3 regions of the Chromobacterium sp. Ag138 genome follow, and region 1 is predicted to be linked to each of the others. Evidence: predicted binding sites of a transcription regulator. Region 1 holds the regulator's gene; each other region holds the start of a gene.
The links. The regulator FNR, encoded in region 1, switches genes on or off when oxygen is low (the NO sensors DNR and NnrR bind a similar motif). The targets are predictions, from matches to a motif close to TTGATNNNNATCAA.

Region 1 (10,455 bases):
AGCGCGACGCCGTGCGGCGCCAGCACCGTGGCCAGCGCCACGGTGGCGGCCGACACCGGGCAGGCGACGATGGCGTTCTGCGACGCCACGGTCAGGCCGGCCAGCGGCCGCTCCGGCCGGATGCCGGTCTTCTCGGCCACCTCCACCACGATGGGCATCAGCGCCAGCGCGATGAAGCCGGTGCCGGCGAGGAAGGTGGACAGCCAGCCCACCAGCGGCGCCAGCAGCACGATGTGGCGCGGATTGCGCCGCAGCAGCCGCGCGGCGACGCCCACCATGTAATCCAGCCCGCGCGCCGACTGCAGCGCCGCCGACGCGGTGATGACCGAGATGATGATCAGGATCACGTCTATCGGCGCGTGGCCGGGCTTGAGGCCGAAGACGAAGGTCAGGATGAACAGGCCGGCGCCGCCGGTGACGCCCAGCCCGATGCCGCCCATGCGCACGCCGAGGAAGATCAGCCCCAGCACCACTACGAGTTGCAGGTATACCATGATGCGACTTTCTGCATTGTCAGGCCCATATTGTCGCAATAAGCCAACAGCCGCGGATTGTCCTTGATCAGGGCATTCTGATATTGCTACAAATCGCGCGCCATCGCGATCTCGCAAGCCCCATGGCCGGTATCGCCCCAATGCGTGTCCAGCCGGACAAAGCCCTCGGACGCGTACAGCGCCGTCGCCTCGCCCAGCGCGGCGGTGGTCTCCAGATAGCACTGCCGATAGCCCTGCGCCCGCGCCTCGTCCAGCAATAGCCGCAGCAAGCGCCGCCCCAGGCCGCGGCCGCGCAGCGCCGCGTCGAAATACATTTTCTGCAGCTCGCAAACGCCGGCCCAGCCCCCCGCCAGCGGCGCGATGCCGCCGCCGCCGAGCAGCCGCCCGCCCGGAGCGATCACCGCCAGGTAGTGCGAGCCCGGCCGGTCGTAAACCGGATGCAGCGCGTCCAGCTGCGGATCGAGAAAGCTGCAGCCCTGGCCCAGGCCGTATTCGGCCGACACCCGCCGTATCAGCGCCGCCAGCGCGCCGTTGTCCGCCGCCGCCAGCGGCCGGATCGCGTAGCCGCGCTGCCGATCGGCATGCTGCAGCGCCCGGCGGTACACGCGCAAGCCGCGCTCCAGCGCCGCCCGCTCCGGCGGGTCCAGCTGCGCCAGCACCCGCGCCATGTCGGCGTCCATCGCCGCGTGCAGGCGCCGCAGCCAATCGCGGCCCTGATCGGTCAGCTCAGCCAGCTTGCTGCGGCCGTCTGCCGGATCCGCCAGCCAGGCGATCAGCCCGCGTTCGGCCAGCCGCTGCAGCGGCCGGCTGCTGTTGGATTTATCCACCCGCAGACGGCCGGCCAATTGCTGATTGCTGGCCGGCCCCGCCTCCAGCTCGATCAGCAGATGCGCCTCCACCGGGCTCAGCTCCACCTCGCCGCAGCGGCCGGCCAGCATGCCCAGCTCCCTGACGATGTCGCGCGACAAGGCGCGCAGCTCCCGCTCATCCATCATGCGTCTCTATATCATTGCGATACGCAACCATAAGCGATACAAGTTGCGCTACGCAACCATATTTTCGCCAGACGCGAAAAAGCCCGCCGAAGCGGGCTTTTCTCGAAGATTCCTGAAGCAGGAATTAAGCTTCGCCGACCACAACGATCTTGATCGGGGTAACCACGTCGTGGTGCAGGGCGATCTCGATGTCGTACTCGCCGATGGCCTTGAACGGGCCGTTCGGCAGACGAACTTCGAAACGCTTCACTTCCACGCCGAACGCGGTCACGGCTTCAGCCACGTCCACGTTGGTCACGGAGCCGAACAGACGACCATCCACACCCGCCTTCTGGGCGATGGTGATCACGGCTTCGTTCAGCTTCTCAGCGCGAACCTTGGCGTCGGCCAGGATTTCGGCTTGCTTGGCTTCCAGTTCGGCGCGGCGAGCGTCGAACTCTTTCAGGTTGGCTTCGGTAGCGCGCTTGGCTTTGCCTTGCGGGATCAGGAAGTTGCGGGCGAAGCCGTTCTTCACGTTGACCACGTCACCCAGTTGACCCAGGTTGGCAACTTTTTCGAGCAGAATGATTTGCATCTTTTAAGTTCCTTTCCCGGTCTTAGTGCTGGTCGGTGTACGGCAGGAAAGCCAGGAAGCGAGCACGCTTGATAGCGGTGGTCAGCTGACGCTGGTAGCGAGCCTTGGTACCGGTGATGCGAGCCGGGATGATTTTGCCGTTTTCGGCGATGAAATCTTTCAGGAGATCAACGGATTTGTAGTCGATTTCCTTGATGCCTTCTGCCGTGAAGCGGCAGAACTTCTTGCGCTTGAAGAGTTGACGAGCCATTTTGACTAACCTTTTACAAATTCAACATATTCGATATTGAGTACCAACCGCGGATTGCGCAGACTGCGCTGGCCGAGGAATCCGGTGACGTTGATCACCTGCCCCGCCAGTTTCCCGGAATGTTTCCGGGCGTCGTCGCCTATCCACACGGCCTGTATATCGCAGGCCACATCGCGTTCGAATCCGCCAGCTGTCTGTCTAGACTGATGCTTGAGCCACATTTCCACTACCGGCAAGCCGGCGGGCGTGTATCTCAGCGCATCCTCGCGTTCAACCGTGACGGTCAATACCAGACGGTTCTGCAAGTCCGTTACCTCTGCCGATTAGGCAGAAGCTTCGGCCTCGGCTGCCGGCTGCTGGGCGTCCAGCAGGTTTTTAGCCTTTTCGTCCTTCATCATCGGGGACGCGTCGGTGATGGCGCGGTCCAGCTTGATGCTGAGGTGACGCAGAACAGCGTCGTTGAACTTGAAGGCGTGCTCGATCTCGGCCAGGGTTTCCGACTGGCACTCAACGTTCATCAGAACGTAGTGAGCTTTGTGCAGCTTCTGGATCGGGTAAGCCAGTTGGCGGCGGCCCCAGTCTTCCAGACGGTGGATCTTGCCTTCGGCGGCCAGAACCATACCCTTGTAGCGTTCGATCATGGCCGGGACCTGTTCGGACTGGTCCGGGTGCACGATGAACACGATTTCGTAATGGCGCATGTGAACTCCTTTTGGCTATTCGTAGCCTTCCGCCATGCGATTGCGAAAGGCAAGGTAGTAAACCGCAGCATTCTACGCACTTTGCCGCGGCCAGGCAAACTTTAAGCGCGTTAATTCAGGAACATCCACGCGCTGCGCCGCCAAAACGCGGCGGATTTACAACTTCTTGTCGCGCTTGATGTCCACCACCACGCCGTTGCGCAGCGTAACGATGGTGTTGTAGGGAATCTGGCCGTCGGCCAGCCAGGACAGCTGGCGGGTGGTGGACACGGTGGCCACGCCGCTGGCGAGCCTGCCCTGGTTGCTGTCGCTGCCGTAATCCGGCGCGCCGGCCATGGACACCACTTCGGCTTCCAGCATGCCGTTGTGCAGCTTGATGTAGGTTTCGAACGGAATCGGCGCAGCGTGGGCGGCGCCGGCGAGCAACAACGCGAGACATGCCAGTTTTTTCATTTCCGACTCCCGGTTAAAGAAACGAAAGCCCGCCAATGCGGGCTTTCTCAAGGCTTGGCTTCAGCGCACCTTCTTCACCACATCGATCAGCTCGGTCACCATGCCGGTGGCGTCGCCCTGCTGCAGCGCGCGCGAAACGCAGCCCTTCATGTGGTTCTCCAGCAACTGCAGCGCCACCGCGTCCAGCGCCGACTTCACCGCCGCCACCTGGGTCAGCACGTCCACGCAGTAGCGGTCGGACTCGATCATGCCGCTGATGCCGCGCACCTGGCCCTCGATCCGCGCCAGGCGCTTCAACAGCGCGGCCTTGCCGGGCTGCACCACGCTGCGCTCGGCCTGCGCCGCCTCATGGCAGCACTCCTGGGGAGAATGTGTATCGCCCATGACGGTTCCTGGATTTTTCATATCGGCATTATCGCCCATCCCATCGCGCTAGGCACGGACATCCAGCGTCCCCATCATGCCGGCGTCCTCGTGCTCCAGAATATGGCAGTGGAACATCCGCGGCCCCGGCATGTCCTGGCGGAAGCGCAGCCTGACCTTCTGCGCCGGCGGCACGTTGACCACATCGCGCCAGGCGAGGTAGGGCTCGCGCCGCCAGCCCTTGCCGTCATGCCGCTCCGTCACCTGGAACTGGGTGCCGTGCAGATGGAAGGGATGGTCCATATCGGCCTGGTTGTCGATTTCCCACTCCTCCACCGCGCCGACCTTGCCGGTGAAGTCCATCCGGTCCATGTCGAAGGTCTTGCCGTTGATCAGGAACATCGCCGCCGGATTGGCCATATCCTCGCTGAAGACCACGCGCCGCATCACCGCAGGCTTCGGCAGCGGATCGATCCGGCGCAGGCTAGCCGGCAAAGAGGCGGTGACGGCCGCGCTCCCGGCTTCGATGTCCAGCAAGGGCAGCGCTTTGTCCTGCTCCGGCGCCATCATCTTGCCGCGCGCGTACGGCAACGCGACCAGGCCGACCGGCTTACCGGCGGCGAAGCGGCCGGTGACGGCCAGCTCCGCGCGCGCGCCCGGCGGCAGCACGACAGATTCGACCCGGCGCGGCTTTTCGATCAGCCCGCCATCGGTCCCGACCAGCCAGACCTCGTGCGCCGGCAGCACCAGCTTCAGCACCCGCGCGCTGGTCGCGTTCCAGATCCGCCAGCGCTGGCGCTCGCCGCGCCCCAGCGCCAGCCTGGGCCGCCACGCGCCGTTGACCAGCACGAACTGCCCCTCGCGGCCGTCCATCTTGTCGGCGTCGCTGTTGGCGGCGATCTTGCCGTCCTCGTCCAGCTTCAGATCGGACAGCACCAGCCAGCGCTCCGGCAGATGGCCCAGCGGATCGTCGCGCCCCCTCACCACGAACACGCCGGCGAGTCCGCGGTACACCTGCTCGGCGGTATGGCCGTGCGGATGCGGGTGGTACCAGTAGCTGCCGGCGCTGCCGGCCGGCAAGGAGAAACGGTAGTCGCGGCCGTGGCCGGGCAGGACCGGGTCATGCGGATTGCCGTCCTGGTCGGCCGGAATCGGCAGGCCATGCCAATGCACGGTGGTCGGCTGCGGCAAGCGGTTGTCGAAGCGCAGGGCCAGCGTCTCGCCCTCTGACAACTCGATCGCCGGGCCCGGCACGCTGTCGTTGTATGCCCAGAACGCCGTCGCCGGCTTGCCGGGCAGCAAGGGCAGGCTCACCGCGGCCGCGGTCAGGCAGCCCTGCAGCGCGCCGTCCTTGCGCTCCAGCGGCAGCCGTTTCAGCTCCGGCAGCGGCAGGCCCCTGGCCAAACCCAGGGCCGCGGCATCCGGCATCGCCTCTCCCATCGCCATCGCCCCGCGGCCCGCATGGGCGGATTCGGCCGCAGCCTGTCTGAACAACCATGGGGACAAAGCCAGCGCGGCCCCCCATCGCATCATTTGACGTCTTTGCATCGCGCGCTCCATTGAGAGCCTGTCTAAGGCCTTAATACCCCCATCGGGTATATTGAACCTAGAGTGGCGGCGATGGCAACAGTTCCGCGCGCTGTGCTTGCGGGCATAAAAAAACGGCAGACCGCGCGGTCTGCCGTTTTCGGAATGCTCTATCCGCTTACTTGCTTACGTGCGGCGCCAGCAGATGCAGCAGCTGGGCCAGCACCTTCGGGCTGCCGGCGACGATGTCGCCGGACTCGAACCAGCCCTGCTCGCCGGTGGGGTCGGTGACGATGCCGCCCGCTTCCTGCACGATCAGGCTGCCGGCCGCGATGTCCCACGGCTTCAGATTCAGTTCGAAGAAGCCTTCGGTGCGGCCGCAGGCGACGTTGCACAGATCCAGCGACGCGGCGCCTTCGCGGCGCACGCCGGCGGTCTTGCCGATCACGTCTTTCAGCATGCCCAGGTATTGGTCGAGGTAGCTCTGGTCGGCAACCGGGAAACCCGTGCCGATCAAGCATTCATTCATCATGAAGCGCTTGGAGACGCGGATGCGGCGATCGTTGAGGAAGGCGCCGACGCCGCGCGAGGCGGTGAACAGATCGTTGCGGTTCGGGTCGTAGACCACCGCCTGCTGGACCTGGCCCTTGTGCGCCAGCGCGATCGAGATGCCGTACTGGGGATGGCCGTGCAGGAAGTTGGTGGTGCCGTCGATCGGGTCGATGATCCATTCGTATTCGGAAGAACCCACGCCTTTGGCGCCGGACTCTTCTGCTAGAATCGCGTGCTTCGGATAGGCTTCGAGAATGACGCTGATGATCGCGTCTTCGGCGGCGCGATCCACCTCGGTCACAAAGTCATTGTGCTTTTTCTTCTCTACGCGGATGGCGTCGAGGTTGAGCGACGCGCGCTGGATAACACTGCCTGCGCGGCGAGCGGCTTTAACCGCGACATTGAGCATCGGATGCATTGACGGCCTCTACACTTGAACGATGGGCGGGTGTCCGTCGATGACGCGACACCCGCCGGTAACAATCTGGGTTAAGGAACAAAAAAACCCGACGCCTGGGCGCGGGCTTTTGGTATATGCCCGCTATTTTAATGTGAAAACGCCAATGAATAAACCCCAAGTACCTGATTTTCTGAAAAACATCCGCGTGGTGCTGGCCCGCCCCAACCATCCGGGCAATATCGGCTCGGCCGCGCGCGCGATGAAAACCATGGGTTTGAGCCGCCTGTACCTGGTCGAACCCAAGGTGTTTCCCAGCGACGAGGCCAACACGCTGGCCTCGGGCGCGGTGGACCTGCTGGAGAACGCCACCGTGGTTTCCACGCTGGCCGAGGCGCTGGCCGACGTCACCGTCACCTGCGCGCTGACCAGCCGCCGCCGCGAACTGACCACGCCGCTGTCCACCCCGCGCCAGACCACGCCGGAATTGATCGCCCGCGCCCGCAACGGCGAACAGGTGGCCCTGGTGTTCGGCAACGAGACCTTCGGCCTGTCGATCGAGGAAGTGGAGCAATGCAACCGCCTGGTGACCATCCCCGGCAACCCAGACTACTTCTCGCTGAATCTGGCGATGGCGGTGCAGGTGATGACCTACGAACTGTTCAGCCACACCGGCGTGGACGTGGAATACCTGCGCGCCGAGGGCGAGGCGGCGACGCAGAGCGAAGTGGACGGCATGTGCGGCCACCTGGAACAGGCGATGGACGAAATCGGCTACTTCCAACGCCGCAACAGCGAGCGGCTGATGCGCCGGATGCGCACCATGTTCCATCGCGCCGGGATGCTGCGCGAGGAGATCGACATCCTGCGCGGCTTCTACAAACAGGTGCAGCGCACCGCCTCCGGCCGTCCCGGGGATGCCGACTGAGCCCAGCCTCGCCCTGCCCTACGCGCGCCCCGCGGTGCGCGACCTCGCCTTTCTGCTGACCTCTCCTTCGCCCTGGCTGTGCGGCGCCGATCTGCCGCCGGAACGATTGCTGGGACCGGACGGCGAGGCGCTGCTGGCCCGGCTGGACCATGCGCCGGCCGAGCTGGAAGCCTGGCTGGCCGCCGCCCCCGGCAAGCGGCTGGGACAATATGCCGAACGGCTTTTTTCCTTCTGGTTTCACCAGGCGCCGCACATCGACCCCATCGCGGAAAATCTCAAAGTCATAAACCGGGAGCGCCGGACGATCGGGGAGTTCGACTTCCTGCTGCGGCTGGACGGCGAGCCCTGGCATCTGGAAACAGCCAGCAAGTTTTACCTTTCGCTGGGCGAAACCGCCGACGATCTGATCGGCCCCGGCCTCAATGACGCCTGGCGTTTGAAAGCGACCAAAACCACAACACAATTGCGGCTTTCCCGCCATTCCGACGCGCTTGCCATCCTGCCGGACGGTTTTCAGGACTGCCGCGCCGCGGCCCGGCTCTGCGGCTGGTTCTTCTATCCAGCGGACCAATCGCCGCCCGCGCCGCTCAATCCCCATCAACTGCGCGGCTGGCTCGCGCCGAGGGACACCCCCTGGCCGCGCGCCGGCGGCGATTCGCGCTGGGCCTGGCTGCCCAGGCTGTCATGGCTCGCCCCCGCGCTGCTGGCCGAAGCCGATACGCAGGACGAGGCCACCCTGCGCGCGCGGCTGCAAGCGATGCCGGCGCCGCAGTTGCTGGCCGAACTGCAAGCAGTCGGCGGCGGCCTGTGGCGCGAGGTCGCGCGCGGCTTTGCCGTTCCGCCCGGCTGGCCGGACCCGGCGCGCCTGGACGCGCTGAGGCTCAAAATCTCGCGGGCATGAAAAAAGGCAGGCGTCGCGCCTGCCTTGATTGCCGATTCCGGACTGCCTTAATGGCCGTCGGCGTGCATGCAGCCTGAAATCAGGTTTTTCAAATCGCCGACCTGCACCAGCTGGATGTGCTTGTGGTCGACGGTGATCCAGCCCTGCTGCTGGAACTTGGACAGCGTGCGGCTGACCGTCTCCAGCTTCAGGCCGAGGAAGCTGCCGATCTCTTCGCGGCTCATGCGCAGGATGAAGTCGTTGGCGGCGAAACCGCGGGTGGACAGCCGCTGCGACAGGTTCAGCAGGAAGGCGGCGATGCGCTCCTCCGCCTTCATGTTGCCCAACAGCAGCATCACGTTCTGGTCGCGCACGATCTCGCGGCTCATCAGGCGGTAGAAGTGGTGCTGCAGGCTGGGGATGTCGCGGGACAGCGACTCCATCCGGGTGAACGGCAGCTCGCACACTTCGCTGTCCTCCAGCGCCACCGCGTCGCAGCTGTGATTGCTGGAGGAAATGCCGTCCAGCCCCATCAGCTCGCCCGACATCAGGAAGCCGGTCACCTGCTCGCGGCCATCCTGGCTGGCGACACAGGTCTTGAAGAAACCGGTGCGGATCGCGTACAGCGACTTGAAGGACTCGCCGCTGCGGAATAGGTATTCGCCGCGCTTCAGGCGGCGGCTCTGGCGGATCACCGCGTCCAGTTGGCCCATTTCCTCTCGGTTCAAACCGACAGGCAGGCACAGCTCGCGCAGACTGCAGCTGGAGCAGGAGATTTTCAGCGTATGCAGGGAGGTATGGTTTTGTTCAGACATGCTGTGTGTGCTACAAGCCGGCGAAGCTTGACCCTTATCAAGGCGGAATTCACAAGTTTTTCGCAAATTTACCAGTCCTCCAGAAGTTTTACCATCCGAATACGACATGAAAACTACCCACCCCTTCTCTCCCGTCCATTTCGTTTTCGATCGAGAGTTGATCGAGAAGCTGGATGGCGCGGGGCCAAGATACACATCCTACCCGACGGCAGATCGTTTTACGTCCAACTTCTCGACGCAAGACTATCTGGACAAATTGCGCCAGCGCCAGATCGGCGCCAACCGCAAACCTCTATCATTGTACGCTCATATACCTTTTTGCAACACCATCTGCTATTACTGCGCCTGCAACAAGATCATCACCAAGGACAGCGGCAAGGCGGACCAGTATTTGGATTACCTGGAGAAAGAAATCCGCTTGGTGTCCGCCGAACTGGGCATCCGGGAAAAAGTGATACAGCTGCACTTCGGCGGCGGCACGCCCACCTTCCTGTCCGATGCCCAGCTTGAGCGGCTGATGGGCATCCTGAGCAGCCACTTCGAATTCCTGAGCGACGGAGAATATTCCATAGAGATTGATCCGCGCAAGGTAAAACGTGAAACCATGCTGAAATTGGCAGGATATGGTTTCAACCGCGTCAGCGTGGGCATACAGGATTTCGATCCGGCGGTGCAGCGGGCGGTGAACCGGGTGCAAACCGAGGAGGAAACCCGCGCGGTGATCGAGGCGGCGCGCGAGGGCGGGTTCAAATCGGTCAGCCTGGACCTGATCTACGGCCTGCCGCTGCAAAGCCGCGAAACCATGCGCGACACGCTGCAAAAGGCGCTGGCGCTGGATCCGGACCGGCTGTCGCTGTACAACTACGCCCACCTGCCCAGCGTATTCATGCCGCAGCGGCGCATCAACGAGGCGGATCTGCCGCCGGCCGCGGTCAAGCTGGACATCCTGCAAGACGCGGTGAAGACGCTGACCGACGCCGGCTACGTGTTCATCGGCATGGACCATTTCGCCAAGCCCGACGACGAGCTGGCCATCGCCCTGCGCCAGGGCCGGCTGCAACGCAATTTCCAGGGCTATTCCACCCATGCCGACTGCGACATGCTGGCCTTCGGCGTCGCCTCCATCGGCAAAGTGGGATCCTGTTACAGCCAGAACGACAAAACGCTGGACGGCTATTACGCGGCGCTGGACCAGGGCCGGCTGCCGGTAGTGCGCGGGCTGACGCTGGACAACGACGACGTGCTGCGCCGCACCATCATCCAGAGCCTGATGTGCCGCTTCGCGCTGTCGGTGGAAGCCATAGAAGAAATCCACGGCATCAATTTCGCCCAATATTTTGCGGCGGAAATGCCACAGATACGCGAATTCCAGCAGCAGGGCCTGCTGTCCTTCGACGGCGACTTCCTGATGGTGGAGCCCCAGGGCCGCTTCCTGATCCGCAATATCGCGATGATCTTCGACCGCCATCTGCGCGAGCGCGAAACCCACGCCCGCTACTCCAAAACCATCTGAAATCGTCCTCCCA
Region 2 (10,455 bases), 700 kb from region 1:
GTCTTTTTCCAGAAAAACGTTAAATACCTTTTGGCATTTACTCTTAAACCAATATGTCAAAACTTAAAATATTTACATAAGAACCAATTAAGCCAAATCCGAAATGCAGGCAAAAAATCTTTTCAAACCTCATTCTGTCTTGGATGAATTCAAGCTCAACGCGCTGCGCAGAATCCGGGACCGAAAACTGTCGATCAGCGAACTGGCGCGCATCACCGGCATCAAGCAGTCCACGCTGCACCGCGGCCTGTTCGAAGACCGGGAGCTGACATTCAGCAACGCCCATGCGATAGGACATGCGCTGGACATCAATCTGGGCGGCGGCGAGCCCCCCAGGATGGCGCCGGTCATCACCGGCTTCGATCAATTGAGCGCGTTGAGCGACGGGCGGCAGCCGGTCTGGGACGAGTTCGTCCTGCTGGAGCCGGCGCTGGACGACACCGTGCTGGCCATAGACCAGGCGCTGTTCCGCCAGCGGGTGTTCCCCCGCCGCGCGGTGGTGCTGCTGCAGACCGCGCATCCCAAGCACGGCCGGCTGGCGTATCCCGACCACGGTGCCCTCAGCCTGGAAGACACCGGCCATGCCGCCATCGGCGCGGTCGCGGGCATTCTTTTCCGGAAAAACGCATGAAACAGCTCAAAGACCTGGCCGGCCGCATGCTGGCCTGCATCGATCCCATCGTGATCCTGTCCTTCCTGATCCTGATCTCGGCGATCGCCTCCAACCTGACCTCCTACAAGGTGGTGCAGGTGTTCGGCACCGAAGCCAGCCTGGGCACCTTCACCATGCCCATCATCCTGATGCTGCTCAACCCGATCGCCGAGGTCTACGGCAAGAAGCGCTCCAACCAGATCCTGTTCGCCACCTGCCTGGCCGAAATCCTGTTCGCCGTCTCCTTCACCGCGCTCAGCCAGTCGCAGCGCGACTGCGGCCTGCTGCCATTGGCCGACCGCGGCCATTGCGAGGCGCTGAACCAGAGCTATGTGCTGATCAGCGAGCACATCGTGCGCGGCTCGATTTCGTTCGCGATCGGCTGCCTGATCGGCAGCCAGTTCAACACGCGCTTCCTGCTGTATCTGAAGAACCTGTGGTCGAGCCGGCTGTACTTCATCCGCGACATCTTCTCCTCGGTGATAGGCGAGGTGGTATACACCGCCATCTGCTTCATGATCGCCTTCTACGGCGTCTTTCCCTTCGCCACCATCCTGAAGATCTTCGCCTTCAGCCTGATGTTCAAGTTCTCGTCCACCGTGGTCCTGTCCTGGATCTCGCAATACATCGTGCTGCTGCTGTACCGCTACCAGGCCTGGAGCGAGAGCGATTCCGGCGGCCGCAAAGTCAAATTCTCTTCCCGGTATCTGCAAGTATGAACAAGATCAGACTGCGCTCCGTCCCCGCGCCGGCCGAGGGCCGGCAAACGCCGCTGTTCGCGCTGCGCTGCAATTACGACTACACCGCCAAATACGCGCTGCATGGCCGCGCCATCGATCGCGCCGCGCTCAGCGCGCTGTTCTTCGCCGACCGCGTTCTGCTCGTCCCACGCAGCCGCAACGGCGTCCGCATCGCCGAGGCGCTGGCGCCGCGGCTGGGCCTGCTTCCCGACGCCGCCGCGCCCGGCGCGCTCCGGCTGCCGCTCGACCCCGCCGCGCCGCTGGCATCCCGGCTGCAGCGGCTGCTGGACATCCCCGCCGGCTTCGACGCGGATCCGCGCTTCGGCCTGTACGGCTTTTTCTGCTACGAGCTGATCCACGCCAAGCTGGGCCTGGACGCCGGTCTGCTGGGCGTGTTCCACCTGCCGGAGCGGCTGAGCGAGGACGGCGCCGCCATCGACCTCCTGCTGGACCCGGCCGACGCCGGCGGCGAAACCTGGCCGCTGGCGCTGGGCCCGCTGCTGGACGCGGAGGATTTCGCCGCCGGCAGCGGCCTGCCCTACCAGCGGATGTACGCCATCGCCAGCCGGCGCATCGCCGACGGCGGCCTGCGCTCGGTCAATCCCAGCTTCGCGATCCAGCGCCCTTGCGCGCGCGGCGGCTACCAGATCCACCAGGACCTGCTGGCGCGCAATCCCGCGCCTTACAACCTGTATTTCGACGGCGGCGACTTCCAGCTGGCCGGCTCCTCGCCGGCGATGTTCCTGCGCCTGCGCGACGGGCGGCTTTCCACCAGCCCCATCTGCGGCACCGTCGCGCGCGGCCGCGGCGAGGCCGAAGACCAAGCGCAAGTGGAAAAACTGTTGGCATCGGACAAGGACAGGTTCGAGCTGGAAGAATGCGTGAAGGCCGACAAGCTGGCCAAGGAAGCGAGTTGCGAGGACATCCGCGTCGACGTCGAACGGGAAGTGGAGCGCTTCGCCAACGTGTTCCACACTTCGGCCAGCGTCAGCGCGCGGCTGAAGCCAGGCAAGACCCTGGCCGACGCGATCTGCGACCACCTGTGGCCGGCCACCGTCGTCGGCACGCCGGTCGATGCCGCCGCGCGGCTGCTCGCGGCGCACGAAAGCCGCCGCTGGTACGCCGGCGCCTTCGGCTATCTGTGCGCCGGCGAAGCGGAACTGGGCACCCTGATCCGCACCGCGCTGCTGGCGGACGGCACGGCCACCACCCGGGTGGGCAGCACGCTGAGCGCTCACTCCAGCCCGCAATTGGAGCGCAGCGAGCTGGAGGCCAAGGCATCGCTGATCCTGGGGGCGCTGTGAACGCGCTCACCATAGAGGACATCGACGCCGACGCGATCACGATACGGCTGGTCAACACCGCCAAGACCTACCTCGTGCCGCTGGACCGGGTGATCCGCTTGCAATGCCTGCAGGGGCTGCCGCGGGACGAAATCCTGCTGGCCGGGGTGGTGGCCGGCAAGGTGGCGCGCAAGCGCCCCGCCCTCTTGGCGCAGTACGACTTTTCCGACGTCGCCGTCAGCGGCGACTTCCGGCCGCAGCATGTGGCGTTCGAACGCAGCGTCGGCTTCCTCGCCGACGGCGAAGTCCGGGTGGACCTGCCGTTCCGCGAGTTGCTGGGCAATCTGGACGCGATCTCGCGGCTGAGCGACGAGGCGGCGTTTTATCTGGGCTTCAGCTACGCGCTGTTCGCGCTGCCGGGCGAGGAACTGGCCTTCGACGACCACCCCCGCCCCTACCTGACGCTGAAATAGCGGCTCAGAATCCCAGCCCGCTGTCGGCCTGGGCGCGGCGCCAGTCGAACCAGGGGCCGGGATCGGTCTTGCGCCCGGGCGCGATGTGCTCGTGCCCGGCGATGGCCGACAGCGGCAGCGCACGCCGCAACTCGCGCGACAGCGCCGCCAGCGTGCGGTACTGCGCTTCGCTGAAAGGCTCGAAATCGCAGCCCTCCAGCTCCACGCCGATCGAGAAATCATTGCACTTCTCGCGCCCCCGCCAGCTGGAAACGCCGGCATGCCAGGCGCGCTTGCCCACCGGCACGAACTGCAGCAGGCGGCCGTCGCGCCGGATGAAGAAATGCGACGACACCCGCAGTTGGTGCACGCCCTTGTAATAGGGATGCTCGTCCGGATCCAGCCGGTTGGAGAACAGCTGCTCGACGCCGGCCCCGCCGTAACGGTAAGGCGGCAGGCTGATATTGTGGATCACCAGCAGCTCCGGCGCGCAGCCCGGGCTGCGCTCGTCGCAGTTCGGCGACGGCAGCTGCTGGGCGCCCTGCATCCAGCCGTCCGCGCCCAGCGCCAGCGCCGGCGCCGCGGACGGCCGGTAGACCAGCCGCCACAGCGCCAGCCCATCGGTGGTGTTCCAGCGCTGCTCCAGCACGAAACCGGCCTTGTGATACAGCGCGATGGCCGCCTGGTTGACCTCGGCCGTATCCACGCTGACGCGGTCCTCGCCCTGCAGCGCCCGGTTCAGCAGCCGATAGCCCCAGCCCTGCTGCAAATGCGCCGGGTCCACCACCGTGCGTTCGATGTGCATGCCGCCATCGGAGCCGCGGGACGTCACCAGCAGGCCGCGCAGCTCATCCCCTTCGAAGGCCGCCAGAATCCGGTCCCGGCAAGAATGCAACGCCGCCAGGTCCGGCCACATCACGGGCAGGGCCGGATAATTCAGCCATTCCACCTCCAGCCGATGGGCGTCCAGCTGCAGCCGCAGCGCCCGCCGCGCCAGCGCCGCGTCGCCGCGGGCCAATTCCGTCACTTCGAACGGCAACTCCATTTCATCTCTCCGTCATCTTCGGATCGGATCATCTCGTACAATTCCGGCTTGTGTTCCATCGCGCAAAGCGGTATCAAGAACTTGCGCCGCGCGTCGCGCGGACGGAAAAGCGTCGCTTGCCGCTTGAGGCGCATCATGTCCACGGCCCTGACATGGCGGCACAATCATGCCAGAACCCACGCAGGAGACCATCTTCATGCTCACACTCGACACCTTGGGCAAAGCCGGCGCCGCGCCCAGCTTCGAACAACCGCTGGAAATGCTGCAGGCCTGTCACGACAAGATCCGCCGCATCTGCGATCAGCTGGACAAGCTGCCCCCCTATATCGAGGCGCACGGCGTCGACGACGCCGCGCGCAACACCATAGACGACGTGGTCCGCTATTTCGACGTCGCCGGCCCCGCCCATCATACCGACGAAGAGGAAGAGCTGTTTCCCCTGCTCGAAGAACGCCTCCCCACCGCCGCCTCGCGGCTGGAGCAGCTGTCCGCCGAACACGGCTACCTGCACTCCTGCTGGAACGCCATCCGCGACGACCTGCTCGCGCTGCGCGACGGACGCATCCGCCAGATCAGCCGGAACGAGCTGCAGGAATTCGCCCGCCAGTACCGCGAGCACGCGGCCGCGGAGGAGGAATGGCTGTTCCCCGCCGCCGCCGGCGCGCTCAGCGCCGAGGAGCTGCGCCAGGCAGGCGCCAATATGGCCAGGCGCCGCCAGGAAGCCTGAGCGCCGCGCGCCACAAGCGAAACGGGCTGCCCGCTTCCGCCGGCAGCCCGTCGCTGTCTTACCCTTTGACTCGGCGGCCCGCTCAGGCGGTCAGCTTCAGCAACTGGGCGAAGGCGTCCTCGAACAGCTTCAGGCCGTCCTGCTGCAGCTTCTCGCCGACGGCGGCCAGGTCGATGCCCGCGGCCTCCACCGCGGCCAGCAGCGCCTTGGCCTCGTCCATGCCCTGCGGCAGCGTCAGCGCGGCCTCGCCGTGGTCGCGGAAGGCGGCCATGGTCGCGTCCGGCACGGTGTTGACGGTTTCGTCGCCGATCAGGCTCTCCACGTACAGCACGTCGCGGTAGGCCGGGTTCTTGGTGCCGGTGGACGCCCACAGCAGGAATTGCGGGCGGGCGCCGGCGGCGCGCAGCTTGGCGAATTCTTCGCCGTGGAAACGCTCCTGGTAGCGGGCGTACGCGGCCTTGGACAGCGCGATCGCCACCTTGCCCTGGTGCGGCTCGGCCACTTGCGGATCCAGCAGGCTGTCGACGCGCGACAGGAAGAAGCTGGCCACGGCCTTGACGCCGGCCACCGGCTGGCCGTCGGCCAGGCGCGCGGACAAGCCGGCGATGTAGGCGTCCCATACCGCTTCCACCTGCGGCAGCGAGAACAGCAGCGTGATGTTGACGTTGACGCCTTCGCGGGTCAGCGTCTGGAACGCGCGGACGCCCTCGGCGGTGGCCGGAATCTTGATCATCGCGTTGGCGCGGCCGATCTCGGCCCACAGGCGGCGCGCGGCGGCCAGGGTGCCGGCCTCGTCGCGCGACAGCTCGGGCGACACTTCCAGGCTGACGTAGCCGTCGTTCCCCTGGCTGGCTTCATACTGCGGCAGCAGCAGGTCGCAAGCGGCCTGGATGTCGGCCACCACCAGCTTCTCGTAGCGGGCCTCGGCGGACAGGGCGGCGTTCTGCTTCAGAACGGCCAGTTCGCCCTGATAGCTGGCGTCGCCGCTGATCGCCTTGTAAAAGATGGCCGGGTTGGAGGTCACGCCGGCGATGCCGTCGTCGGCCAGCAGGCGGGCCAGTTCGCCGGAGGCGATCAGTTCACGGGACAGGTTGTCCAGCCAGATGCGCTGGCCGAAGGGACGGATGGCTTGCAAACGATTCATGGTGAGGCGTCCGGGTATTGCTTGAGATAAAGAATCCATCCTACCCCGGCAACGCCGCCGCGCCAAGAGGAGAGGCGCGGCGATTTGCGCTGGCTCAGGCGGCCTGGCTGTCGTTGCGGCGCTCGCGCGGGAACACCGCGCTGAAGGTGCTGCCCTTGTCCGGCTCGCTCTTGATTTCCAGCCGGGCGTGGTGGCGCGCCAGCACGTGCTTGACGATGGCGAGGCCAAGCCCGGTGCCGCCGCTGCCGCGCGAGCGGCCGCGGTCGACGCGGTAGAAGCGCTCGGTCAGCCGCGGAATGTGCTCGCGCGGGATGCCGATGCCGGTGTCGGCGACGGAGAAGCGCAGCTGCTCGCCCTCGTCCTGCCAGGACAGGGTGATGCTGCCGCCTTCCGGCGTGTAGCGCACCGCGTTGGACACCAGATTGCCGAACGCCGAATGCAGCTCCTGGCCGCTGCCCCACAGTCCGGCGTCGCAGCAGCGCGCCAGCTTGACCTGATGCCGCCCCTGAGACAGTCCTTCGGCCTCCACCATCAGCGTGTCCAGCATCATCTGCATGTCCACGTGCTCGGAGCTGACCGCCTTGGGGCTGTTCTCCAGCCGGGACAGCGCCAGCAGGTCTTCCACCAGGCTCTGCATCCGCCGCGACTGCTCCATCATCATCGGCAGGAACTGGCGCAGCGTGCGCTCGTCCACTTCCGGCATGTCGTTCAGCGTTTCCAGGAAGCCGCCGACCACGGTCAGCGGCGTGCGCAGCTCATGCGAAACGTTGGCGACGAAATCGCGGTGCACGGTCTGCACCCGCTCCAGCTGGGTGATGTCGCGGGTCAGCAGCAGCTTGCGGGTGGAGTCGAACGGCACCAGCTGCAGCGAGATCACCAGTTCGCGCGGCTGGCTGAAACTCAGCGTCAGCGGCTGGCTGAAGCTGGCGTTCTTCATATAGGCGTGGAAGGCCGGCTGGCGAATCAGGTTGAGGATCTGGTTGCCGACGTCGCGCTTGCGGTCCAGGCCCAGATGCTCCACCGCCATCGGGTTCACCCATTCGATGCGGTCGTGCTCGTCCAGCACCACCACTCCGTCCGGCATCGCCTCGCCGGCGTTGATGAAGCGCTCCAGCGCGTGGGTCAGCTTCTTCTTGCTCTGGCTCTGGTTGCGCATGGTGCGGTAGAGGATCATGAACACCGAGTGCCAGACGCCAAAGCCGTCCGGCACCCGTTCGGGCACCGGATGGCGCAGCCAGCGCAGCAGCAGCGCGATGTGATAGAGATTGAACGCCAGCCAGCCGCCCAGCGAGATGGCCAGCACCAGCAGCGCGTCGGTCGCCGACGACAGCGCCCAGAAGCCGGCGCTGACGATCAGGATGGCCGCCAGCCACAGCGCGGTGCGTTGCAGGAGTTCTCGCATTACTGCTGGACAGAGAAGCGGTAGCCGGTGCCGCGCACGGTCTGGATCAGGCCGTCGTGCTCGGTGCCTTCCAGCGCGCTGCGCAGGCGGCGGATGTGCACGTCAACCGTGCGCTCCTCGACGAAGACGTGGTCGCCCCACACCTGGTCCAGCAGCTGGGCGCGGGAGTGGACGCGTTCCGGATGGGTCATGAAGAAGTGCAGCAGGCGGAACTCGGTGGGGCCGAGCTCGATCACGCTGCCGTTGCCGGTGACGCGGTGGGTCACCGGGTCCAGCCGCAAGCCCTGCACATCGACCGCGTCGTCGGTCATCTGCGGCGCGCGGCGGCGCAGCACGGCCTTGATGCGGGCCAGCAGCTCGCGCGGCGAGAACGGCTTGGTGATGTAGTCGTCGGCGCCGGTCTCCAGGCCCGCGACCTTGTCCTGCTCGTCGGAGCGGGCGGTCAGCATGATGATGGGGATGTGGCGAGTGCGCTCGTCGGCGCGCAGGCGCTTGGCGACGTCGATGCCGCTGGCGCCCGGCAGCATCCAGTCCAGCAGCACCAGATCGGGCAAGGCGTTCCGCACCAGCGTCAGCGCCGCCTCGGCGGTGCCCGCGCGCAGCACATGATGGCCGGCCTGGGCCAGGTTGAAGGCGATCAGCTCCTGAATCGCCGGTTCGTCTTCGACAAGCAGAATATTGGCGGCCATGTGGCTATCCTCGGGTTTGATTTTGCGGCAAGCATACAAACGCCAGATGACACTAATATGACATGTCTTGGAAAGTTCCCGCGCCGCGATTTTCCCGTAAACCGCCCTCTCGCGCCAGACCCCAAAAAAAACGGGCCTGCCTATCAGGCAGACCCGGAATGGTCGTCGTCAAAAACATTGATCTGACAAGAGACCAGGGACAAAGAGATCACCAGGACAGTCTCAAATGAGGGGGTCGAGCGACTCGCTCATCCGCAACCAATCTTGGAGCGGAGCAAACGGCGGGACGTGCCGCTTGTTCCAGATACGGGCTGCATTTTACGTAGCAATACCGCTACGCAGGCCACTCGACAATAGGATTTTTCTGCATTTGGCTTTATTATCTATCTTTATTTCGTCATATTTCCTTCGATTCGAAACATGGATAGATTCGATCGCAAAATCCTCGCTGCGCTGCACGAAAATGCCAGGATCAGTTTCGCCGAACTGGCGCGGCGGGTGAACTTGTCGGCGCCGGCGGTGGCCGACCGGGTGGCCAAATTGGAGCAGTCCGGCGTGATCACCGGCTACCATGCCCGCATCGATCCCAACCGGATCGGCCTGCCCATCGCCTGCCTGATCGAATTGACAGTCAAGCACTTGGAGTACTACCTGGTGATCGAGCAGATCCGCAATACGCCGGAGGTGATCGAGTGCGCATCCATCACCGGCACCAGCGGCCTGATGATACGGGTGGCGGTGGACACCATGCCGGCGCTGCAGGCGCTGATCGCGCGGCTGATGCAGTTCGGCGACACCAAGACCTCGATCATCATCGACATGCCGGTGCCGCCGCGGATGCCGATGCTGAGCGAAGACGAATGAAAAAACGGCCGGAGCCCTGATGGGCGCCGGCCGGAACAGAGAACAACTCTCCCTTACAGCGTCGCGGCTCAACCTGCCACGTGCTTGACGAAGCGCAGCATGTTGCAGGTGTAGCCGTACTCGTTGTCGTACCAGGCCACCACCTTGATGAAGGTCTTGTCCAGCGCGATGCCGGCGTCGGCGTCGAAGGTGGACGGCGCGGTGTTGCCGACGAAGTCGGTCGACACCACTTTTTCATCGGTGTAGCCCAGCACGCCCTTCAGTTCGCCTTCGGACGCGGCCTTCATCGCCTTGCAGATGTCGGCGTAGTCGGCTTCCTTCTCCAGCTCCACGGTCAGGTCGACCACGGACACGTCGGAAGTCGGCACGCGGAAGGCCATGCCGGTCAGCTTCTTGTTCAGCTCCGGAATCACCTTGCCCACGGCCTTGGCGGCGCCGGTGGACGACGGAATGATGTTTTCCAGGATGCCGCGGCCGCCGCGCCAGTCTTTGGACGACGGGCCGTCCACGGTCTTCTGGGTGGCGGTGGCGGCGTGCACGGTGCTCATCAGGCCGCGCTTGATACCCCAGTTGTCATGCAGCACCTTGGCCACCGGGGCCAGACAGTTGGTGGTGCAGGAGGCGGCGGAGACGATGGTCTCGCCGGCGTATTTGTCGTGATTGACGCCGTAGACGAACATCGGGGTGTCGTCCTTGGACGGCGCGGACTGCACCACTTTCTTGGCGCCGGCGTCGATATGCTTCTGGCAGCCTTCCTTGGTCAGGAAGAAACCGGTGCAATCGATGACGATCTCGGCGTCGACCTCGTTCCACTTCAGGTCGGCCGGGTCTTTCTCCGCGGTCAGGCGGATGGTCTTGCCGTTGACCACCAGGCTGCCGCCCTCGACCTTCACGTCGCCCTGGAAGCGGCCGTGCACCGAGTCGTACTTCAGCATGTAGGCCAGGTATTCCGGGTCGAGCAGATCGTTGATGCCGACCACTTCCAGCTCGGGAAAATCCTTGGCGATGGCGCGGAACACCATGCGACCGATACGACCGAAACCGTTGATACCGACTTTGATAGCCATGATGAAGTCTCCTTGTCAGCTTGTGGCAGCTCAATGAACGATTCGATGGAGTGGACATCGCCACCGAAAAATGCGAATTCCGCGGACCGGGCCTGTCGCCGCCGGGCGGGGATAACCGGCCCCGCCAAACGGAAACAGCGCAGGCCGTTTCCGATCCCGCGCTGTCACTTTCCTCTGATTTTCGCTTGTAATCAACACGCTACATCAAGTGTTTGCGATTTTGCCGGCCTTATCCTTGCAAAACCGCGGCGTACGGCGCGGCATCGGCTTGCAGCACCACGTGCAGCAGGCCGGCGGACACCGCGGTGACGCCGCTGGCGCCCAACTGCTGCAGCGCGGCCTGGTCCACCAGCGCGGCGTCGGCCACCTCCACCCGCAGCCGGCTGCCGG
Region 3 (10,455 bases), 1.6 Mb from region 1:
TGGGCAGCAGCGCGTGGGCCAGGTCCAGATCGCCTTCGTCCAATTGCAGCGTGGCGGTGAGCTGGCCTTCCAGCTGCTCGGCAAGTTGGCGGAACGCCCCCGCGTCCCGGCATCGCACGATCAAGGCGGCGGCGCCGAACACTTCGGCCCGCAACGCCGGCTTGGCCAGGTAGTCCCCGGCGTCGGCCAGCCACAGTTGGGCCTGGCACTGGTTGGGCCCAGTAGCCGGCAGGCCAGCCACCAATTGCCGGGCATGGCCGGACAGCGCGTCCACGCCGGCCTGGTAAGCGCGGAAGATGCCGGGCGTCAGCATGGTTTGCGCCGGGCTCTGCCGCAGCAGCGCGGACGAGGCGGCGATGAAGCCGTCCAACGCCGGGCCCTGCTCGGCGATGATCAAGCCGGGATTGGTGCAGAACTGTCCCGCGCCCAGCGTCAGCGAGCCGACGAAACCCTGCGCCAGCGCCTCGCCGCGCGCCCGCAGCGCCGCCGGCAGCAGAAACACCGGATTGGTGGAGCTCATTTCCGCAAACACCGGAATCGGCTCCGGCCGGCTTTGCGCCAGCCGGCACAAGGCCAGGCCGCCGCCGCGCGAGCCGGTGAAGCCTACCGCCTTGACGCGCGGATCGGCCACCAGCGCCTGCCCCGCCTCGCGGCCTTCGCCGAACAGCAGCGCGAACACGCCGGCCGGCAGTCCGCATTTTTCCGCCGCCCGCGCGATGGCCCGCCCAGCCAGCTCGCTGACGCCGGGATGGGCGCTGTGGGCCTTGACGATGACCGGGCAGCCGGCCGCCAGCGCGGAAGCGGTATCGCCGCCAGCCACTGAGAAAGCCAAGGGGAAATTGCTGGCGCCGAACACCGCCACCGGTCCCAGCGCCACCTGGCGCTGGCGCAGGTCGGCGCGCGGCAGCGGCTGGCGCTGCGGCAAGACGGGGTCTACCCTCGCGTCCTGCCACTCGCCGGCCCGCAGCGTGCGGGCGAACAGCCGCAGCTGGCCGCAGGCGCGGCCGCGCTCGCCCTGCAAGCGGGCGCGCGGCAGGCCGGTTTCAGCCATCGCGCGTTCTATCAGCGCATCGCCCAACGCTTCGATCTCGTCGGCGATGGTTTCGAGAAAGCGCGCCCGCGTTTCCGGCGCGGTTTCGCGGTAGGCGTCAAACGCCTCCCAGGCCAAGGCGCAGGCCTGCTCCACCTGTTCGCGGTCCGCGCCGGGGTAGTCCGGCTCCAGTGCTTGATCGGTGGACGGGTCTATCGCCCGGATCACCTCGCGGCGGCCTACGACGGCCTGCCCGCCGATGAGCATCTTGCCTGTCAGATTCATCATGTTTCCTGCGCAATAAGGGGCTGGCCGCGCCGCAATGGCGCGGCGGGGATGGGATGTCAGGCGACGTTCTGCTCGGCCGACCAGTTGCGGTACCACTCGCGGAACAGCGCGTACTGGGTTTCGGCATAACGGCGCTGGGCGGCGCTCAGCGCGTCGCTCTCGTTGAAATGCAGCGCGTATTCCTTGTCGCCGTTCAGCACCATCAGGTGCTTGTAATACAGCACCAAGTCGCAGCCCTCGTCGAAGGAAGACAGCACGGCCAGCGCCGATTCCAGCTCGCCAGCGCGGCGGCGGGCCACGGCGTCGCCCATGGCCGCCGCCCGGCTCAATGCCACCAGATGCAGCACTTCGCGCGGCAGCGCGTTGCCGATGCCGGTGATGGCGCCGGTGGCGTTGCAATTGACGAAGCCGTGCACCACCTGGGTGTCCACCCCCACCATCAGCGTGACTTCGTCATCCTGGGAGGTGATGTGCTCGGCGGCGTAGCGCAGGTCGGCGGCGCCGCCGAACTCCTTGAAGCCGATCAGATTGGGATAGGCGCGGCGCAGCTCGAAGAACAGGTCGGCGCGGGTGGCGAAGCCATAGTAGGGGCTGTTGTAGATCACCGCCGGCAGCTTGGGCGCGGCGGCCAGAATGGCCGAGAAATGCGCCTTTTGCGCGGCCGGCGACGCGCCGCGCGACAGCACGCGCGGGATCACCATCAAGCCATGCGCCCCCACCCGGGCGGCGTGGGCGGCATGGGAAACCGCCTCGCGGGTGTTGACGGCGCCGGTGCCCACGATGGTCGGCACGCCGGCGGCCGCCAGCCGCGCCACGCCCTCCTGGCGCTGGGCTTCGCTCAGCAGCGGCCAGTCGCCCATCGAGCCGCAGTACACCACGGCGCTCATGCCCAGGGATACCAGCTCCTTGCCCTTGGCCACCAGCGCGTCGAAATCCGGCTGGCGATCGGCGGTGCACGGGGTCATCAGCGCCGGGATGCAACCGGTGAAAATGTTATCGCTCATTGTCTTGCTCCTTGCGGCATTCATTCAGGTGGTAAAGGTAACGAGAGGCGCGGGCTCAGATGCCCCACGCGAAGGGGTCTTGCTCGTCGATCAGCAATGTGGCGCGCGCCGTGATGTGGGCGCGGCCGGTGATGTAGGGGCGGATGAAATCGCCTTCGCGCTGGTAACGGCCGATGAAACGGCTGCCGGTGATGCCGGCCTGCACCCACTCTTCGCCTTCAGCCAGCGTGCCGTCGGCGGCCAGGCAGGCCAGCTTGGCGCTGGTGCCGGTGCCGCAGGGGGAACGGTCGTAAGCCTTGCCGGGGCACATGACGAAGTTGCGGCTGTCGGCGTGTTGGTCGTCGGCGAACAGCTCCACATGATCGATGCGCGCGCCGTCGGCGCCGGTGACGCCCTGCGCCTCCAGCGCCTGCATCGTGGCGCAGCTGAACGCGCTCAGCGCCTCGACATTGTCCAGCCGCACGCTCAGGCCGTGCTCGGCCATCAGAAAAAACCAATTGCCGCCCCAGGCGATGTCGCCGGCCACCGTTCCATGCCCGGGCACCGCTACCGATACCTGCCGGCGGTAGCGATAAGCCGGCACATTGCGCAGCGTCACCGCGCCATCCTCATGCAAGACGGCGTCCACCGGCCCCACCGGGGTGTCGATCTTGTGGGTGCCGGGCGCGATGCGCCCCAGGTAATGCAAGGAGGCGATCAGGCCTATGGTGCCGTGGCCGCACATGCCGATGTAGCCGGTGTTGTTGAAGAAGATCACCCCGCAGGCGGCGTCGGGCGAAACCGGCTCGCAATACAGCGCCCCCACCAGCACATCGCTGCCGCGCGGCTCCAACAGGCAGGCGCGGCGCCATTGGTCGTGCAGTTCGCGCAACGCATCGCGCTTGTCCGCCATGGAGGCCCCCGCCAGCGCGGGAAATCCGCTCAGCACCAGCCGGGTGGGTTCGCCCCCGGTGTGGGAATCGATGATCTCCACCTGTTTCATTCGCTTGTCCATTTTCAAACCCATCCAGTCCGGCCGACCGCGCCGTCATCTCGCAGGCCGTTGATTCCATTGAATCTCCGCGCCGCGTCGGTATTCGCTTCCACCCCGCTAGCATGGCGGCGTTGTCGCCGACAATCTTGATGGTTATCATCAGTTGCGATGACGAAATCGGCATAGTTTGCGTTTCAGAGGGCTTGGCGAGCGGGATAGGCTTGATGCTTGGCCAGGCGGCAGAGCATTCGGGATGGCGAGGCGGCGATGGACGCCGACGGTCAGGCGCGGCGCTTGGCGCGCCAAGAAAGGCGGGAGGGATGACGAGCGAGACCGTGGAAAAAATCGCCCGCTGGCGGGACGAAATCCGCCCGGCGACGATAGACCAGCTGCTGGCGGGCATCGCCCCGCTGTTGCCGGTGCTGGACCTGATCCCCAATGCGGCCATCTTCATCAAGGACAGGCAGGCGCGCTATCTCTGCGCCAACCAGACGCTGGTGCAGCGCTGCGGGCTGAAGGATTTGCGGCCGCTGCTGGGCAAGACCAGCGCGGAAGTGTTTCCAGCCCAGCTGGGGCCGGCGTATACGGCGCAGGATCTGAAGGTGCTGCAAGACGGACTGGTGCTGGAAAGCCAGCTGGAACTGCATCTGTTCAAGAACCGGGAGCCGGGCTGGTGCCTGACCTACAAATGGCCGTTGCGCGACCGGCAAGACGAAATCATCGGCCTGATCGGCATTTCGCTGGACCTGCAAGCGGCCAGCAAGACCCACCCGGCGTACAAACGCCTGGTGGCGGTGGACGAGTTCATCCGCCGCAACTTCAGCCAACCGGTCACCATGGCGGAGCTCACCGGCATCGCCGGCATGTCCGCCGCCCAGCTGGAGCGCTACTGCAAAAAGGTGTTCCACCTGTCGCCGCGGCAGATGATACACAAGGCCCGGCTGGAGCACGCGCACCGGCTGCTGCATGAGGACATGGCCATCACAGAAGTGGCGCTGCGCTGCGGCTATGCCGATCACAGCGCCTTCAGCCGGCAGTTCAAGGCCTTGACCGGCCTCACCCCGCGCCAGTACCGCCAGCAGCTGGGCAGAAGCGATGCCGGGCCGGCTTCGGATGCCGAATAGCCAACGCGGGGTTCTGAGACCGGCTGCGTTTGTCGCGGCCGTGGGCCTGGCAGCCAGTCCACGCAACCTCTGGCGGCGGCCTCGGTCATAATGCGATGAGCCACATCCTGAACATGGAGCGTTTGATGAAGTTTCTCCTGCCCGCCGCCGCCTCGCTGCTGGTTTCCGCCGCGGCCATGGCCGATGCGCCAAGCAAACCCGTCATCACCGGCAACATCCTGCGTCTGGATTCCGCCTGCGATTTCACCGAAAGCAGCCTGAACATCCAGCGCGACAACCTCTCCCTGAGCGCCACGCTCAACAAGCCAGCCGCCGCGCGCCTGCAGCAGGCCACCGGCGACTTCCTGAATCAAAGCATGGTGGTGGTGATCAACGACGTGCCCGTCAGCGCCCCGGTAGTCCGAGCCGTGATCAACACCGGCAAGGTGCAATTCGCGCTGGGCCGCGACGCCGCCGACAAGCTGTTGCCCACCCTGCTGGAAACCACCTGCTACCAGGAAAAGCCGCAGGCCAAGTAAATCGGCCGCCAGGCCTTGCGCGTGGACAGCGGAATGCTGGTTTCGCTGGATGCGCATCCAGCCCCGGATGCGCCTGGCTGCCAACTCCGGCTTCACCGTCGCCGTATAGCCGACGACCACCCCGCTCTCTTCCAGCCTGGCGATGCGATGCTGCGCCATCGCCCGCCGCACGCCCAGTTTCTCCGCCAACCCGGTGACGGAGATCGGCGCGTCGACACGCAGCAGCCGCCTCCGGCAGTCTTGCCGCCGGATCATGCTGTCAGCTGGGCGCATCCAAGAACGCTGCCGGCTTCCATGACGTTCCTCCCCGCCCATCCTGCCGCGCGCGCCCTGCCGCAATATCGGTAAAAACACTTAAATATCAATACCTTATCAAAAGTACAGGTTTCATGAGCGTCCAGCCGGCAGATGATAATGGCTTGTAAACAATTTGTTAGGCGTTGTTTACAAATATCGTTGCCATCTGCGCGCCGCCCACTCATCACCGGTCCAAGCGCTTGCGTTTCCATTGCGGAAAGCGCGTTCGCCGTCCAGCCGGAAGACTTCGGTGCAGGAGGGAAATCATGTATCAAACAGCTGTTGCAGCCGGTTCGCCGGTCAACACCGCCCCAAAGTCCAACGATACCGCCCAGGCGCAGCAGACGATGAGGCGGCTGGTGACCGGCGCCTGGCTATCCCAAGCCATCGTGGTGGCCGCCGAGCTGGGCCTGGCGGATCGCCTGGTCGAAAAAGAACAGTCGGTCGACGAACTGGCCGCCGCCTGCGGCGCGCAGCCGGATGCCTTGTACCGCCTGCTGCAGACTCTGGGCTGCGCAGGCCTGTTCCACGAAAGCGAAGGCCGGCGATTTCGCAACACCCCGCTCAGTGAAACCTTGCGCAGCGATATTCCCGGCTCCCTGCACAGCCTGGTCCGGCAGATGGGCATCGACGCGATCTGGCGCGCCTGGGGCCACATGCTCTACAGCGTCAGAACCGGTCGGAGCGCCTTCCATCACCTCACCGGCCAAACGCTGTTCGAATACATCGGAGAACACCCTGACGCCGCCGAAATCGTAGACAGCGCCATGGTCAATCTGAGCGAACAGGAGGCTCCGGCGCTGGTTGGCGCCTACGACTTCCCCGACGCCGGGCTCATCGTCGATGTCGGCGGCGGACGCGGCCTGCTGCTGGCCGAAATCCTCGCGGCCGCGCCGTCGGCGCGCGGCATCCTGCAGGAGCTGCCGCATGCGGCGGAGGCCGCGCGCCGCCTGCTAGCCGAGCGCGGCCTGGCCGAGCGGACTGAAGTCGTCATCGCCGACGCGCTGGAGTTCGTGGTCCCCGGCGGCGATCTCTACATCATGAAGCACATCGTTCATGACTGGGACGACGAACACGCGCTGCGCTTCCTGTCCAACTGCGCCGCGGCAATGCGGCCGGACAGCAAGCTGCTGCTGGCTGAAATGATACTGGCGCCGCCTAACGAACCTCATTTTTCCAAGCTGCTCGATCTGCACATGCTGGTCAACTATCCCGGCGGGCGGGAACGCACGCAGGAAGACTTCCAGCGCCTTCACCTCGCCAGCGGCCTTCGACCAACCCGCATCCTGCCCACCGCGGGACCATTAAGCCTGATCGAAAGCGTCAGGCGCTGACCCCGGCCAGACCAGCTCCGCCCCGCCCTCGCGGGTCTGACAGCCATTTTGCCCATCGTGTCGAGGAGTTGAACATGAATGCCTCACTTGCCCCGGTGCCGCGCTCCGCCCGCGAGACGGAACAAGCCACCCCGACCCACATCGGCGAATTGCTGACGCGCGCCGCCTGCGCGCAGCCCGCGCACGGTCTGCGGCTGATCTCGGATCCCCGGCGCGGCCCGGAGGAAATCAGTTATCCCGCGCTGCTCGATGCCTCGCTGCGCCTGCTGGCGGGCCTGCAGGCCAACCGCCTGGAACCCGGCAGCCGCATTGCGCTGCTGCTGGAGCAAGCCCGAGATTTCATTCCGGCATTCTGGGCCTGCGCGCTGGGCGGCTATGTGCCTTGCCCGCTGGCCCCCATCAGGAACGATCCGGAGCGCTGGGAAAAACACCTGGGCCATATAGACCGGCTGCTGGAACACCCCGCGCTGATGGTCAAGACGCCCGCCGGCTTGCACACCCATGGCCTGGACACGCTGGAGTTCGACCAACTGCTGCAAAACGAAGCCGCGGGCAAGATCCAGACCCCATCATCCGACGCGCCCGCCGTTCTGGTCCTGACCTCGGGTTCCACCGGCAACGCCAAGGCCGTCATCCTCAGCCACGCCAATCTGCTGTCCAGCCTGGCGGCCAAAACGGAAAGCCTGGGCCTGACGTCCGACGACATCGGCTTCAACTGGATTTCCTTCGATCACGTCGCCGCGCTGATCGAGGCGGTGCTGCTGCCGGCGCATGCCGCCATGAGCCAGACGCATGTCGACGCCGAGCATATTCTCAGCAGCCCGTTGACCTTCCTGCATCTGTTGAGCGAACAACGCGCCACCCTCACCTTCACGCCCAACTTCCTGTTCGGAGAAATCAACCGCGCTCTCCTCCAGGCCCGCCCTCCGCTGCCAGCCTTCGATCTATCCCGCCTTCGCCGCATCATCTCCGGCGGCGAGGCGGTAGTGGTGGAAACGGCAAGCCATTTCCTGCGCCTGCTGGCGCCGCATGGCCTAGCCGCCACGGCGATATCCCCTGCATTCGGCATGACCGAAACTTGCGCAGGATCGGTGTTCTCCCACAGTTTTCCCGCGGAGGACGCCGGTTTCGAGCTCGCGGCTCTGGGCACCCCAGTCCGGGGAATGGAGTTGCGCATCGTCGACGAAGCCGATCAACCGCTTCCCGACGGACAGGCCGGGGAGCTGCAATTGCGCGGCCCCATGGTTTTCCGGGGCTACTACAACAACCCCGATGCGACGCGCGCGGCCTTCTCCCGCGACGGCTGGTTCCGCAGCGGAGACATCGGCCAACTGATCGACGGCAAGCTGCGCCTGGTCGGCCGCAGCAAAGACAGCATCATCGTCAGCGGCGTCAATTACTTCAGCCAGGAATTGGAGCTTGCCATCTCGCAGCTGGACGGCGTGGAAAAGCTGTTCATCGCCGCCTTCCCCACGCGCCCGCTCGGAGCCGAAACCGAGCAGCTGGTGCTGGCCTTCTCCCCATCCTTCCCCATTGAGAATGGGCTTCGCCTGCATCAAACGATGATCGCCATCCGCAACACCACGCTGCTGCTTTGGGGCTTCCGGCCCGCGCTGGCGCTCCCGTTGCCCAAGGAGGCCTTTCCCAAAACCAGCTTGGGCAAGATCCAGCGCGCGCTGCTGCGCCGCCGCCTGGAAGAAGGCGCGCTGGACGCGCATATCCGCCATGCCAGGGATGTGGCCGCGCATTACTTCGGCAAGCTACAACCAGCCGAGGACGAAACTGAGCAGACCGTCGCCGCCATCTTCGCGGACATGTTCAGCCTGCCTCGCGACACCATAGGCGCAAACAGCAGCTTTTTCGACCTGGGCGGCAGCTCTCTGGACATCTTGAAGCTCAAGCACATGCTTGAGCAACGCTTCGACAACGGCGCCTTGCCCGTGCTGGCCATCTTGACCCATCCCACCGTTCGGGAACTGGCGGCGCGGCTGGATGCCCGCGATGAGCGCGGCGAAACCGGCAGCTATGATCCCATCGTCACGCTGCAAGCCAGCGGCGCCAAAACCCCGCTGTTCTGCGTGCACCCTGGAGTCGGCGAAGTTCTGGTTTTCGTCAGCCTGGCGCAATATTTCGTCAACGAGCGCCCTTTTTACGCGCTGCGGGCGCGGGGCTTCAACGACGGCGAAAGCCATTTCACCGACTTCAACGACATGGTGGCCACCTATGTCGCCGCCATCCGCAAGCGGCAGGCGCGCGGCCCTTACGCAGTCGCCGGCTACTCCTATGGCGGCGCGGTCGCTTTCGAGATCGCAAAGGCGCTGGAAGCCGCCGGCGAACGGGTGGATTTTGTCGGGATCTTCAATCTGCCGCCGCACATCCGCCACCGGATGAGCGAGTTCGATCCGGTCAAGGGAGCGGTCCACCTCGCCTTCTTCCTGTCGCTGATCGACCGCAAGCAGGCGGACGAGCTGCCAGACAAGCTGCGCGCGCTGCCCGACCAGGATTTCCGCCGCTGGCTGATAGCGCGCGCGCCGCCTGAACGCTTGGCCGAGCTGGACCTTGATCTGGAAAAATTCACCGCCTGGTCGCTGCTTGCCCACTCGCTCACGTCGATGGGGAGCCGCTATCAACCCAGCGGCAATGTCCGCTCGCTGAGCGTGTTCTACGCCCACCCGCTGTACGGAAACAAGGCCGACTGGCTGAGCAACGAGCTCAGGCGCTGGGACGACTTCTCCCGCGAGCCGAATCGCTATATCGAGGTGGACGGCGAACATAACACCATGCTGGACACACGACACGTGGCCGGCTTCCAAGCCGCGCTGAGGCAGGAGCTCGACCGCGCGTTGAGTGGTCTGTGATCCGGAAGGGAGCGGCGTCAGCGGAGGCCGCCCTCCCTTCAATCCAGACGGCAGGACAGAAAAAAGGCCGCGCAAGGCGGCCGCAAAGGGGTAGATGGTTGAATGTCACGAACACGATCATTCAATTAATAACAATTTAGCACATAGGCATTCTCTGGCAAGCTTGCTTGACTTAATTTTTATTAAGAAAAGCTTGATTATTTACAAAGCAATTACATTAAATTTGGCAACTTTACTGACTTTTATGCCGATTACTTGGCAATCAATGTCCAAATTTCAATGAAAACAGGATGTCGCTGACCAGGGCCGATCCCAGGAAGGTGCCGCTGAACACCAGGATGGCGATCACCAGCAGACGCAGGCCGTCGCGCTTGAAGATGGCCGCTTCGCGCCGGGTCACAGCCAGGCCGGCATAAGCCAGCACCAGCGTCGCGCAGGCCAGCACGTCCACCTGGCTGAAGCACTGGTTGCGCCACTCGCCGCCTGGCAAGCCCGGCAGGCTGGCCAGCACGCCCAGGATGGACAGCCAGATCAGGGTGGGGATCTTCAGCGGCAGCCAGCGATTGAGCAGGCGGCTGGCGAAACAGATGCCCAGCACCATCGCCACGCCCGGCAGCACCGCGGCCAGTTCCTTCTTGGGGCCGATCAGGTGGCTGAGCACGATGATGGCGCCGGCCATCAGCAGGTTGGCGGCGAAAGCGCCCAGGCCCAGCTCGGGCTCTTCCGATTTCAGCAGCTCGGCGTCGGCGGCGTCCATCCGGATGGCGGCTTGCGGCCTGGGCGCGCGCAGGCGGCTCAGCAGCGCGTACAGCTTGTTGGCGAACGGCAGCGCCACGTAGATGCCGAACAGCACGCCGGTGGTAGTGGTCAGCAGGTTGCTGGCCGCCGCCAGCGCCATCAGCGTGTCCTTCTGCTCCGGCAAGGCGGTGATCAGGGTGCCGGCGCAGGCCGCCATCATGCTGCCGCTGCCGACGCCGCAGGCGATGGCCAGCGCCTTGTCGCTGAACAGGTTCCAGGAATGCACCACCG

Region 2: ACY3GB_RS12335 (hemerythrin domain-containing protein) is a predicted target of FNR. The motif match lies at 4,296-4,309, and genes of this name have one in related genera.
Region 3: ACY3GB_RS01755 (4-hydroxyproline epimerase) is a predicted target of FNR. The motif match lies at 3,442-3,455, and genes of this name have one in related genera.

What each region holds. Positions count from the first base shown of each region.
Region 1 covers NZ_JBUPWA010000001.1:1,969,908-1,980,362, forward strand. Annotated here, with positions in the region: gene ACY3GB_RS08980 (anaerobic C4-dicarboxylate transporter family protein) at 1-494, opposite strand, end outside; gene ACY3GB_RS08985 (GNAT family N-acetyltransferase) at 581-1,489, opposite strand; gene rplI (50S ribosomal protein L9) at 1,614-2,063, opposite strand; gene rpsR (30S ribosomal protein S18) at 2,086-2,313, opposite strand; gene priB (primosomal replication protein N) at 2,319-2,618, opposite strand; gene rpsF (30S ribosomal protein S6) at 2,637-3,014, opposite strand; gene ACY3GB_RS09010 (hypothetical protein) at 3,171-3,467, opposite strand; gene ACY3GB_RS09015 (metal-sensitive transcriptional regulator) at 3,528-3,851, opposite strand; gene ACY3GB_RS09020 (multicopper oxidase family protein) at 3,900-5,378, opposite strand; gene ACY3GB_RS09025 (inositol monophosphatase family protein) at 5,536-6,327, opposite strand; gene ACY3GB_RS09030 (RNA methyltransferase) at 6,473-7,234, shown strand; gene ACY3GB_RS09035 (DUF1853 family protein) at 7,269-8,135, shown strand; gene fnr (fumarate/nitrate reduction transcriptional regulator Fnr) at 8,183-8,929, opposite strand; gene hemN (oxygen-independent coproporphyrinogen III oxidase) at 9,036-10,442, shown strand.
Region 2 covers NZ_JBUPWA010000001.1:2,666,226-2,676,680, forward strand. Annotated here, with positions in the region: gene ACY3GB_RS12305 (helix-turn-helix domain-containing protein) at 140-631, shown strand; gene ACY3GB_RS12310 (queuosine precursor transporter) at 628-1,371, shown strand; gene ACY3GB_RS12315 (chorismate-binding protein) at 1,368-2,696, shown strand; gene ACY3GB_RS12320 (hypothetical protein) at 2,693-3,148, shown strand; gene ampD (1,6-anhydro-N-acetylmuramyl-L-alanine amidase AmpD) at 3,153-3,698, opposite strand; partial or broken gene ACY3GB_RS12330 (GNAT family N-acetyltransferase) at 3,753-4,172, opposite strand; gene ACY3GB_RS12335 (hemerythrin domain-containing protein) at 4,369-4,899, shown strand; gene tal (transaldolase) at 4,982-6,043, opposite strand; gene phoR (phosphate regulon sensor histidine kinase PhoR) at 6,138-7,445, opposite strand; gene phoB (phosphate regulon transcriptional regulator PhoB) at 7,445-8,134, opposite strand; gene ACY3GB_RS12355 (Lrp/AsnC family transcriptional regulator) at 8,555-8,998, shown strand; gene gap (type I glyceraldehyde-3-phosphate dehydrogenase) at 9,067-10,065, opposite strand; gene nagE (N-acetylglucosamine-specific PTS transporter subunit IIBC) at 10,295-10,455, opposite strand, start outside.
Region 3 covers NZ_JBUPWA010000001.1:338,357-348,811, reverse strand. Annotated here, with positions in the region: gene ACY3GB_RS01765 (aldehyde dehydrogenase (NADP(+))) at 1-1,318, opposite strand, end outside; gene ACY3GB_RS01760 (dihydrodipicolinate synthase family protein) at 1,375-2,322, opposite strand; gene ACY3GB_RS01755 (4-hydroxyproline epimerase) at 2,378-3,304, opposite strand; gene ACY3GB_RS01750 (PAS domain-containing protein) at 3,616-4,419, shown strand; gene ACY3GB_RS01745 (hypothetical protein) at 4,545-4,937, shown strand; gene ACY3GB_RS01740 (methyltransferase) at 5,501-6,568, shown strand; gene ACY3GB_RS01735 (alpha/beta fold hydrolase) at 6,643-9,426, shown strand; gene ACY3GB_RS01730 (DUF3100 domain-containing protein) at 9,689-10,455, opposite strand, start outside.